DNA from 3 places in the Lysinibacillus sp. RS10 genome. Region 3 is predicted to be linked to each of the others. Evidence: riboswitches for the same ligand, from Rfam matches in the RefSeq annotation. Region 3 holds a riboswitch; each other region holds the start of a gene.
The links. A riboswitch is a leader RNA that binds a small molecule or an ion and turns the genes downstream of it on or off. The one in region 3 is predicted to bind cobalamin.
Positions count from the first base shown of each region.

Region 1: linked by a shared signal. The riboswitch ahead of cobT (nicotinate-nucleotide--dimethylbenzimidazole phosphoribosyltransferase) and the one ahead of ACB089_RS09650 (ferredoxin) in region 3 are both predicted to bind cobalamin.
Region 2: linked by a shared signal. The riboswitch ahead of ACB089_RS21995 (FecCD family ABC transporter permease) and the one ahead of ACB089_RS09650 (ferredoxin) in region 3 are both predicted to bind cobalamin.

Region 1 is NZ_CP167122.1:3,636,555-3,639,816, reverse strand. Features, by position in the region: gene ACB089_RS18610 (YheC/YheD family protein) at 229-993, shown strand; gene ACB089_RS18605 (hypothetical protein) at 1,173-1,388, shown strand; cobalamin riboswitch at 1,398-1,574, shown strand; gene cobT (nicotinate-nucleotide--dimethylbenzimidazole phosphoribosyltransferase) at 1,689-2,744, shown strand; gene ACB089_RS18595 (trimeric intracellular cation channel family protein) at 3,099-3,262, opposite strand, start outside.
Region 2 is NZ_CP167122.1:4,375,236-4,378,497, reverse strand. Features, by position in the region: gene ACB089_RS22000 (acyl-CoA dehydrogenase family protein) at 1-691, shown strand, start outside; cobalamin riboswitch at 852-1,035, shown strand; gene ACB089_RS21995 (FecCD family ABC transporter permease) at 1,245-2,246, shown strand; gene ACB089_RS21990 (adenosylcobinamide amidohydrolase) at 2,243-3,262, shown strand, end outside.
Region 3 is NZ_CP167122.1:1,886,784-1,890,045, forward strand. Features, by position in the region: gene ACB089_RS09640 (energy-coupling factor ABC transporter substrate-binding protein) at 1-42, opposite strand, end outside; gene ACB089_RS09645 (energy-coupling factor ABC transporter permease) at 44-790, opposite strand; cobalamin riboswitch at 1,048-1,233, opposite strand; cobalamin riboswitch at 1,642-1,826, shown strand; gene ACB089_RS09650 (ferredoxin) at 1,968-2,339, shown strand; gene cobJ (precorrin-3B C(17)-methyltransferase) at 2,344-3,262, shown strand, end outside.

The sequences.
Region 1 (3,262 bases), 1.7 Mb from region 3:
TGAAATCAAAAAATGGTGTATTGAGAACAATCATAATGCTACTTTTCTAGTGTAGTAAATATAATTATGGGACTCAAAATGAAAAATATGAGATATCGCGTTACCAAGTCTCACTCACCTATGCAAGATAAATCTATTTACATACAATACAGTAACCTCCATAAGTGGAGAGGACTACACTATCAATACAAAAGAAATAAAAATATCTAACTAAATGAGGTGAGTTTATTGAAAAACGGACTTGGAAAATGGGAACAATGCTTACTTTTAAAACAAAATCCTTTAACAACTAACTGCATGCCAGAATCAACACTTTACAGTCTAGAAAACCTAATCTATTTATTAAATAAGTATGAGTATATTTATGTGAAACATAATACCACTGGACAAGGAAGAGCAATGTATAAAGTCTACAAAAGAAAAGATGGACACTATTGTTTTAACGGATTTACCATGCAAGGTGAAGAAATAAGTAAATGTGTAGCAGCAATTGAGGATTTCCACCAAGTTCTACATCCATATGAGAAACACGGTAGATTAAGCGGAATTTATATTATACAAGAGGGGGTCAAAAGTCTAACCCCTGATGGGAATTCAATATCTATTCGTGTTCATGTTCAAAATCTAAAGGGAAAATGGGTAATTGGTGGGATTTACGGAAGGGTGGCAACTGAGGATCATGGGATTGTCAATTCAAATCGGGGTTCTAAAGCAATATCGATTGAGGAATTATTATCAAGTTATTTGATGATGGATAATACAAAGAAAGATCAAACAATAGATTCTCTAAAAGAGGATTCAATTTTAGCAGCTGAAGTAATAGCATCCCACTTTCCTTGTAGAGAATATGGCATTGATTTTGGAATAAATCTTGAAGGAAAACCTATATTATTTGAAGTAAATACAACGCCAAGCATACGTAGTTTTGCCAAAGTTGATAGGGCGATCTGGAAGAATATTGTTGAGATTAGGAAAATGCAAAATGAAGGCTAAGTTTGAAATGTAGTTATTTTTCATGTTAGTCATCAGCATATTTTTATTCAATAGACATACATCAAAAAATTACTTTCCCTACTATATTTATAGGAAAGAAGAAACTTAATTGCATCCGTTACTTGTGAACGATTAGGAATTTACCTAGAAAAAATGGATTATGGTTGAGTAGGCGCGTTATGAATCAATTTTCTATTGGAGAAGATTCAGCATGGGCTCAATTTGCCAGCCCTCAGGAACCTGAATTCGCGTACGTTAGATTTATTTGGTTATTCGAAGTGTTAAAAGATTCCTTTGCTGGCATTCACTCCAAAAGAGTGAATGCCAGCAAAGGAATCCTTGGAACAATTTTTCATTTAATCAAATATATTGACACAAAAAACACTTTATCGTAAATTTAAAATAATTGCATAAAAGCATTAGGTGCCCATTGCGGGAGAATAGGGAATAAAGTGAAAAGCTTTAGCGGTCCCACCACTGTAAAAGAGAGTTTCATAGAGAATGCCACTAGCATAGTCTGGGAAGGTTCTATGAAATGTTGAAATTGAGCCAGGAGACCTGCCTAACTGCTTCGTATTATATAGACGATGGAAAAGTCTGTAGTTTATTTGTTATGAAATAAACTACAGGCTTTTTATTTTTTTCTCTAAATCATATCTTCGAGTAATGGGGCAAAAAAGAAAGGGGAAATTTTCATGCAATTATTACAACAGACGATACAAAACATTCAAAGTACTGACCACAAAATGATGGAGAAGGCAAGAGAACGCATAGATGCACTTTGCAAGCCTCCTGGAAGTTTGGGAAGACTAGAAACCCTTGCTGTGCAACTATCTGGGATTACAAGAGAACTATTTCCTGCGATTGATCATAAAGCGATTATTGTATGTGCCGCAGATCATGGTGTTTGTGATGAAGGGGTGACATCTAATCCACAAAATGTGACGGTCTTTCAAACATTAAATTTTCCTAGAGGTGGAACTGGTGTCTGTGCTATCGCAAGAATCACAGATGCTAAAATTGTCACAGTAGACGTTGGCGTAAAAGAAGATATTCCGCATGATGCTGGTGTTATCCTAAAAAAAATTAAATATGGAACGGACAATATGGCAAAAGGTCCTGCCATGTCAAGGGAAGAAGCCATTCAATCTATTGAAGTAGGAATTGAAGTAGCTACGGAAGAAATAGCAAAAGGGGCGAATGTACTCGGGACAGGTGAAATGGGGATTGGAAATACAACACCGAGTGCTGCAATATTATCGGTTCTTCGTGCGTGTCATCCGATTGAAGTGACAGGGGTCGGTGCAGGTGTTGGGCCAGGTGGAATCGACCATAAAATAGAAGTTATTCATAATGCTATTACATTAAACAAACCAAATCGTGATGATGCTATTGACATTCTTGCAAAAGTTGGTGGTTTAGAAATAGGTGCTATGGCTGGAGTTGTACTCGCTGCAGCTGCAAATCGCAAGCCTGTTGTGATTGATGGCTTCATTTCTACTATTGCTGCACTTATTGCATACGAACTCGAACCAAAAGTAAAAGACTATATCATTCCTTCTCATGCTTCCGAAGAACCAGGTGCTAAAATTGCTGCTGAAATGCTCGGAGTTGAACCGATGTTGCAGATGAATATGCGATTGGGCGAAGGCTCTGGTGCAGCTTTAGCGTTTCCTATTTTGGACGCAGCATGTTCCATGATGAAAAACATGACAACATTAGAGGAAGCTATGCTGCTGTTAGAAAAGTAATTAAATATTATGAGATTCTAAAAACAAGTTCTTATGAAAGTAGTTAGTCAGCAAGTACAAAGTTTACTTAGGCTAACATACTATTTCTATTAGGATATATTGTTTCTAGGCGCTGCTACACATAAACAAAAGTTATAGTTAAAGGATTTAAAATCTGCTATTGATAAAAAATAAGAGGCTGGGACAAAAAGAAAAAATGTTAGACCGATTGCAATTGGTCTAACATTTTTTTGATTTAGGAAGGAACACTCTACTCATTGAAGCGGAAAAGTTATTATCTGTTTTCGTTATTTTTCAAAATAATCGAGTTCTGTCCCAGCCTCTTGTTGTTATACGGTGATGTAAGGAAACTTGCTATGCCCGTTGCAACTTCCGCAACGGTAAACGCCATTTCTTCATATATGAAAGAACTCTTAGTGCTGTAATTACACCAAACAATATATATAAATAGATATCCCCTGAAAATAATTCAAGCCCGATGATAAGTCCAGCTAGTGCTGCCCACACACCATAGACTT
Region 2 (3,262 bases), 2.5 Mb from region 3:
TGGTAAGCCTTTAACGCAATATCCTATGATTCAAGATACATTAGGGAAATTTGCTGCCAAGCTTCATGTAGAAGTTGCCACTGTTTTTGATGTTATTCAGCTGTACGATAAAGTAACAAGTGGACAGGGCAATGAACAGGACATCATTATGAATCGCTTGTATATTGCTATCATGAAAAAAGAAACGGCAGAGCAAGCGGTACATTATGCTAGTGAAGCAATTGAATTGCACGGAGGGAATGGCTATATAGAGGATTTTGTTACACCTCGCTTATTAAGAGATGCACAGGTGCTGACTGTATGGGAAGGGACTGCCAATATTTTAGCATTGGAGCTCATTCGTTTAGTAGATAAGTTTCATGCACATGAATTATTTGTTCGTATCATGGAGGAACGTCTAGAAAAACTAGCTGACAGTCCATTAGTAGAAATTGTAGCAGAGCGATTAGTAAAACTAGACTTGACTTTGCAAACATTTAGTCGTTTGGATGAAGCAACGAAAACATTTGAGGCTAAAAAGGTTGCAGAAAAAATGGCACATGTATATGAAAGTGTTGTAGCAGTCGAATGGGCACAAAAATTCGGCGGTAAATATGAAAAGCTAGCAGATATTTATTTAGAGAGTACATGGTCATTGCGAGAAATTGGTGAGCCAATGAAAACGGTACAGTATTTTTTAGATATAGTCTGATAGATTAGAGGCTGGGACAAAAGTATATTTTTATAGCAAGATTAAAAAAAATCACATAAGAAAAGCGCGAGAAATCAACGTTTCTAAAATTGATTTCTTGCGCTTTTTAAGGTATTGTCCAGTTTTATCCCAGCCTCTTTTTTTTTCATGTATAATTATATCAACTGAAAATTATAAAGGTTCTTTACTTATGTAAAGTGAAAAGGGAAATCGGTGTTATTCCGATGCGGTCCCGCCACTGTATGTGTGAGTTTTTTCAATCTGCGCCACTGAAAATTTCGGGAAGGCTTGAAAAAGCGAATGAAGCACGAGCCAGGAGACCTGCCTTTATAGAAAACACGTTGCGGCCTACGAGGATAGGGTGGTGGATTTTGTATACGTATTTTTGTGCAAATTTGATCCCCTCATCTTTTTTGATGAGGGGTATTTGTTTTGTAAGATGGATGTCGATAAATTCTCAATATTAGGCGATTTCAAGCCAAAATGTATCGATAAATCAGAAGAACAAGTCGTTGAATATAGGCACAGATAGACTAAGGGGGAGAGCCTTTAAATGAGTAGAACGATTATAGCCTATGTAACAGCAATTACGCTTCTAATTATTAGCATCTGGTGTGGCGTAGCGATAGGCTCAGTTCATATTCCACTAGAAGTATTGTGGAATAAGGCGGCTGATGAGACAGCTGCCAATATTTTATGGAAAATTCGTTTACCTAGAGTCCTGTTGGCGGGACTTGTCGGAGCATCTCTTGCCATTGCAGGGGCTGCTTTTCAAGGCTTACTAAAAAATCCTTTGGCAGATCCTTATACGTTAGGTGTTTCCTCTGGTGCATCAGTTGGCGCAGTGATGACGATTTTCTTTAGTATATCAATCCCGGTAGTAGGCCATTATGCATTACCAATCTTCAGTATGATAGGTGCAATATTAACGATGGTAGCTGTCATGGGCTTTGCTAGAATAGTAGACCGCTCACTAAAAATGGAGACTCTTATTTTAACAGGGATCATCTTTAGTTCATTTTTAGGTTCCTTAATTTCCTTAATGATTGCATTATCTGGTGAGGAGCTACGACAAGTTATGGGATGGTTGCTCGGCTCAGTATCGATGCGAGGTTGGCCTTTTGTTCAAATGATTATTCCGTTTGTGATCATTGGCTCAATTATGCTTTGGACACAAAGACGCGAGTTAAATGTTTTGTTATATGGAGAGGAACGCGCGAAACATTTAGGTGTTAATGTTAAGCGTAGTAAATATATAATTTTGGTAGGCGGGTCAATGTTGACAGGAGCAGCTGTAGCAGTTTCTGGTACGATTGGTTTTGTTGGCTTAGTTGTACCCCATATGACGCGGATGCTTTGGGGTTCAGATCATCGTCATTTATTGCCATTATCATTTTTAAATGGGGCAACTTTGCTCATTATTTGTGATTTAATAGCACGAACAATTATTATGCCAAGAGAGCTACCAATTGGCGTAATTACTGCATTTATTGGGGCGCCCGTTTTTTCTTATATTTTTTATAAGCAACGTAGAAGCAAGGGGGGACGGGCATGATTGTTGTTGAACATCTTTCTGGTGGCTATGAAGATGTGCCGATCGTTCAGGATATAAGTTTTTCCGTTGAAAAAGGAAAAGTACTAGGGATTTTAGGACCGAATGGTAGTGGGAAATCCACACTATTAAAAGTAATGAGTGGCATACTGCCAGCAACTGCAGGCACTATAGTAGTAGACGGTAAAAATATTAGCGCTTATAATGCACGTGCATTGGCAAAAAAAATGGCAGTGCTACCACAATTACATGCGAATGCCTTTTCAAACAGTGTACGTGAGGCGGTATCACTTGGACGTTATCCCCATCAAACAGGCTTCTTTTCAAGTTGGACTGAACGAGATGAACAAGCAATCCAACATGCAATGCTGCAAACAGGTGTGAAACGCTATGAACAGACATCGATGGAATTTTTGTCAGGCGGGGAACAACAAAGAGTTTTTGTAGCCCAGGCTCTTGCGCAAACGGCGGAAATATTACTGCTAGATGAGCCAACGAACCATCTAGATATTGCCCATCAACGTCAAATTTTAGATATGGTACGAAAGGAAGCAATTGAATGCGGTTTAACCGTTATTATGGTACTACATGATATGAATTTAGCTTCCCTTTATTGTGATGAATTATTACTAATGGAAGGTGGAAGGATGCGAGCATTTGGAGCGCCACATGAAGTATTAATTGCTTCGCAAATTGAAGACATCTATCATGCGCGAGTAGCAACTTATGCACATCCTGAAATTCCAAAGCCTCAAATTACAATGATGCCAGCCTCAGTCGAACATCAGCAACGTGCTGTCATCAAAAACGAAAATTTCACTGTTACGGAGCATTACATTCAGCTTCAATCAGAGTTGCCGTTAAAAACGGTTTCCTCAGCTGTACATAATCCCGGTATTGGTTGGTATGATTGCTTATTAAATCGCTCTGTACCAATAGATTATGTCATTAGTGATGTAAAGAAAGAGGTCGCTGAATTTTTACAAAAGGAGCATTTTTCACCTACCAGTACAGTCGTT
Region 3 (3,262 bases):
TAGAAACACAACAATTGCCAAGAGCAGTAAATTTTTTTTCATTTTAGTGTGCCTCCTTAGCTGAGAAAACACGTAATGCTTTTAGTTCGCTCACATTATATTTTTTCAAGAAATTCATAACGATCACTGTTAAAATTCCTTCACTAACCGCGAGCGGAATTTGTGTTAATGCAAAAATACCAGCAAATTTTGTGAATGATGCCATAAATCCTCCTACTTCAGAAGGGAAGGCAAGAGCTAATTGTACAGATGTAACAACATATGTACCTAAGTCACCAAGCATTGCTGCTAAAAAAACAGCTATTGAAAATGATAGCCCCATTTTTTGTGCGCCCTTAAATACAGAGTAAGCAATAATAGGACCAACAATTGCCATAGAAAATGCATTTGCCCCTAATGTTGTAAGCCCACCATGTGCTAAAAGTAAAGATTGGAATAATAAAACGATTGTCCCAATCACACTCATAGCTAGTGGTCCAAAAAGAACAGTCCCAAGTCCAACTCCTGTCGGATGCGAGCAGCTCCCCGTTACAGAAGGAATTTTTAAGGCTGATAATACAAAGGCGAAGGCACCGGATAAACCTAGTATCATTTTTGTTTCAGGATTTTCATCAATGGTTTTACGAATAGAGCGTAATCCTAAAATAATAAATGGGATCGATAAGACCCACCAAAAAATTGCCCATTCAATCGGCAAAAAGCCCTCCATGATATGCATAGCAAATGCACGATTTGGCACAAATAAAAATGCCAGCAAGAAATAACTAAGCTTCCAACGTGAGAATTTCAAAATCTCTCCTCCTAACATTATATTTTTCGAATGTAGCGTGCGAACGATATCAATTTCGCCTTGGCGTAATTGCGTCCGGAGGCTTTATTTTCATTCAGGAGGTGTTTTGGCTATATCTGTAAACATCTACCACCATGAGATGGAGTCTCTTCTGAATGAAAATAAAAAGCACTTCTCCGACTTTGGAAAAGTGCATAGCTAAAAGAGGCAAATAAAATTTTAATCTGCTAAGCCGCACACCTATCCTCGTAGGTTGAAACGATCACATATTTTTCGGCAGGTCTCCTGGCTTTAGTTCAACGTTTTATAGGCCTTCCCATCCTTTGGACAGTGACATGATCTATAAAACTCCCTAGTACAGTGGCGGGACCGCGCCGGACTTGAACCGGCTTCCCTTTTAAGCGAAATGGTATACACTTCGCACCGAAAAAGAATGAAGTTGTGAGATTTCACGACAAAGTGTAACATGAATTTCCACATATATGCTATACTTTTTATAAAAATTTTAGAATTAAAGGTCAATGTCGAAAATTCAGATAAATACAGATAAAAATTTCGTGTTTTCTCTGAATTTTTAATAAAAATGTCGCAATTTGAGAAAGAAATATTGAAATTTTTAAAAATTAAGATATGATAGAGACAGTTTTCTATCACAATCAATTATGCCTCGGCATAATTGCGTCCGGAATCGGCTTTGTGCTTGCACAAAGAACTCCTTTCCGATTTCGTGACATCCGCCGGAGGCTTTAACTTCTTTCAGCGGATGTTTGGACACTTGCTGAAAAATAAAAACCCGTATTCATCTCACCACCTATACAGGTGGGAGACTTGCTGAAAGAAGTTAAACAATTTCATATAAAACATCAATAAGTGCTTGAATATTTTCGAGATAATAGGGAAATCGGTGAAAATCCGATACAGCCCCCGCTACTGTAATAGCTGATGAAATCGCAAATGCCACTAGTGAAAACTTAGGAAGGCGCGAAAGTAAAAGGAAGCTTAAGTCAGGAAACCTGCTTATTGTGATAAATGCATGCAAACTTTTCGGAGGGAGAAGTTGAAGCGAGAGCGAGTACCTGTATATATTCGTTTTAATTTGGCTTCTACTAAACCTTTACTCTTCGTCTAGAGTAAAGGTTTTTTCTTTTTCCTAAAAGCAAATGAGGGGAGAACAACAATGACAACTTGGAATTTAGAGGGGATGAAAACGCATCTTTTTATTTGCAATGGCAGTAGCTGTATGAAAAAAGATGCAGAGGAAATTACACAGGCAATCCGTGATGAAATACAAATGCAAGCGCTTGATCAGGACATACATACGACTAGGACACGCTGTAATGGTAGATGTAAGGATGCATGTGTTGTTATCGCTTATCCTCAGGGGAATTGGTACCGTGTGCCGACTACAGAGCATGCGCGGGCACTTGTACAAGATTTAAATCATGAAGTATTACAAAATGAGCATGTCTTTACACTGCGTGAAGGTTCGTTACAGCGTACAGCACAAACAACAGCCATTAAAGGCATTGAAAAGGTGAAAGAGGGGTAACAAAATGGCGCAAAAAGGAAAGATTTTCGTAGTTGGTTTTGGACCTGGGGATTTTAAACATATTACGACTCGTGCTGTTGAGGCACTTCAACAAAGTGATATGATCATAGGCTATAAAACATATGTTGAGCTTATTCAGGATTTAGTAAGTGCAAAGTCAATAGTTAGTACTGGTATGACAGAAGAAGTTTCTCGTGCACAGGAAGCGGTGCGCCAAGCAGAGGCAGGAAGTATCGTATCGGTTATATCGAGCGGTGATGCTGGCGTTTATGGCATGGCGGGATTAGTGTATGAAGTTTTAATTGAGCTAGGATGGACGGAAGCAACGGGTGTTGAAGTAGAGATTGTTCCAGGTATTTCTGCTATCAATTCATGTGCAAGTTTACTAGGTGCCCCGATTATGCATGACGCCTGTACGATTAGTTTAAGTGACCACTTAACACCTTGGAATTTAATTGCAAAGCGAGTAGAAGCAGCGGCAATGGCTGATTTCGTTATTGCTCTTTATAACCCAAAAAGTGGCCGTCGTACGAGACAAATCGTAGAGGCACAACGAATTTTATTAGAATATCGTTCTCCAGATACACCGGTAGGACTAGTGAAAAGTGCGTATCGTGAACGTCAGGAAATTACGATGACGACTTTAGCAGAAATGCTAGAACATGATATTGGCATGCTAACAACTGTTGTTATCGGGAATTCATCAACGTTCTTCTATGACAATAAAATGATTACGCCACGTGGTTATCAGCGTAAATATACACTCGGCGATGAAAAACAACCGTTACGGCCACATCAACGTCTAAAAGAAGAAAATGAACCATGGGCAATGAATCAAGAAACAGGTCAGGCTCGTAATGATTTTGCGACAGATCCCAATGCCAATCGTATTAAGCCCAGTTTAGCCATAACATCAGAACCAA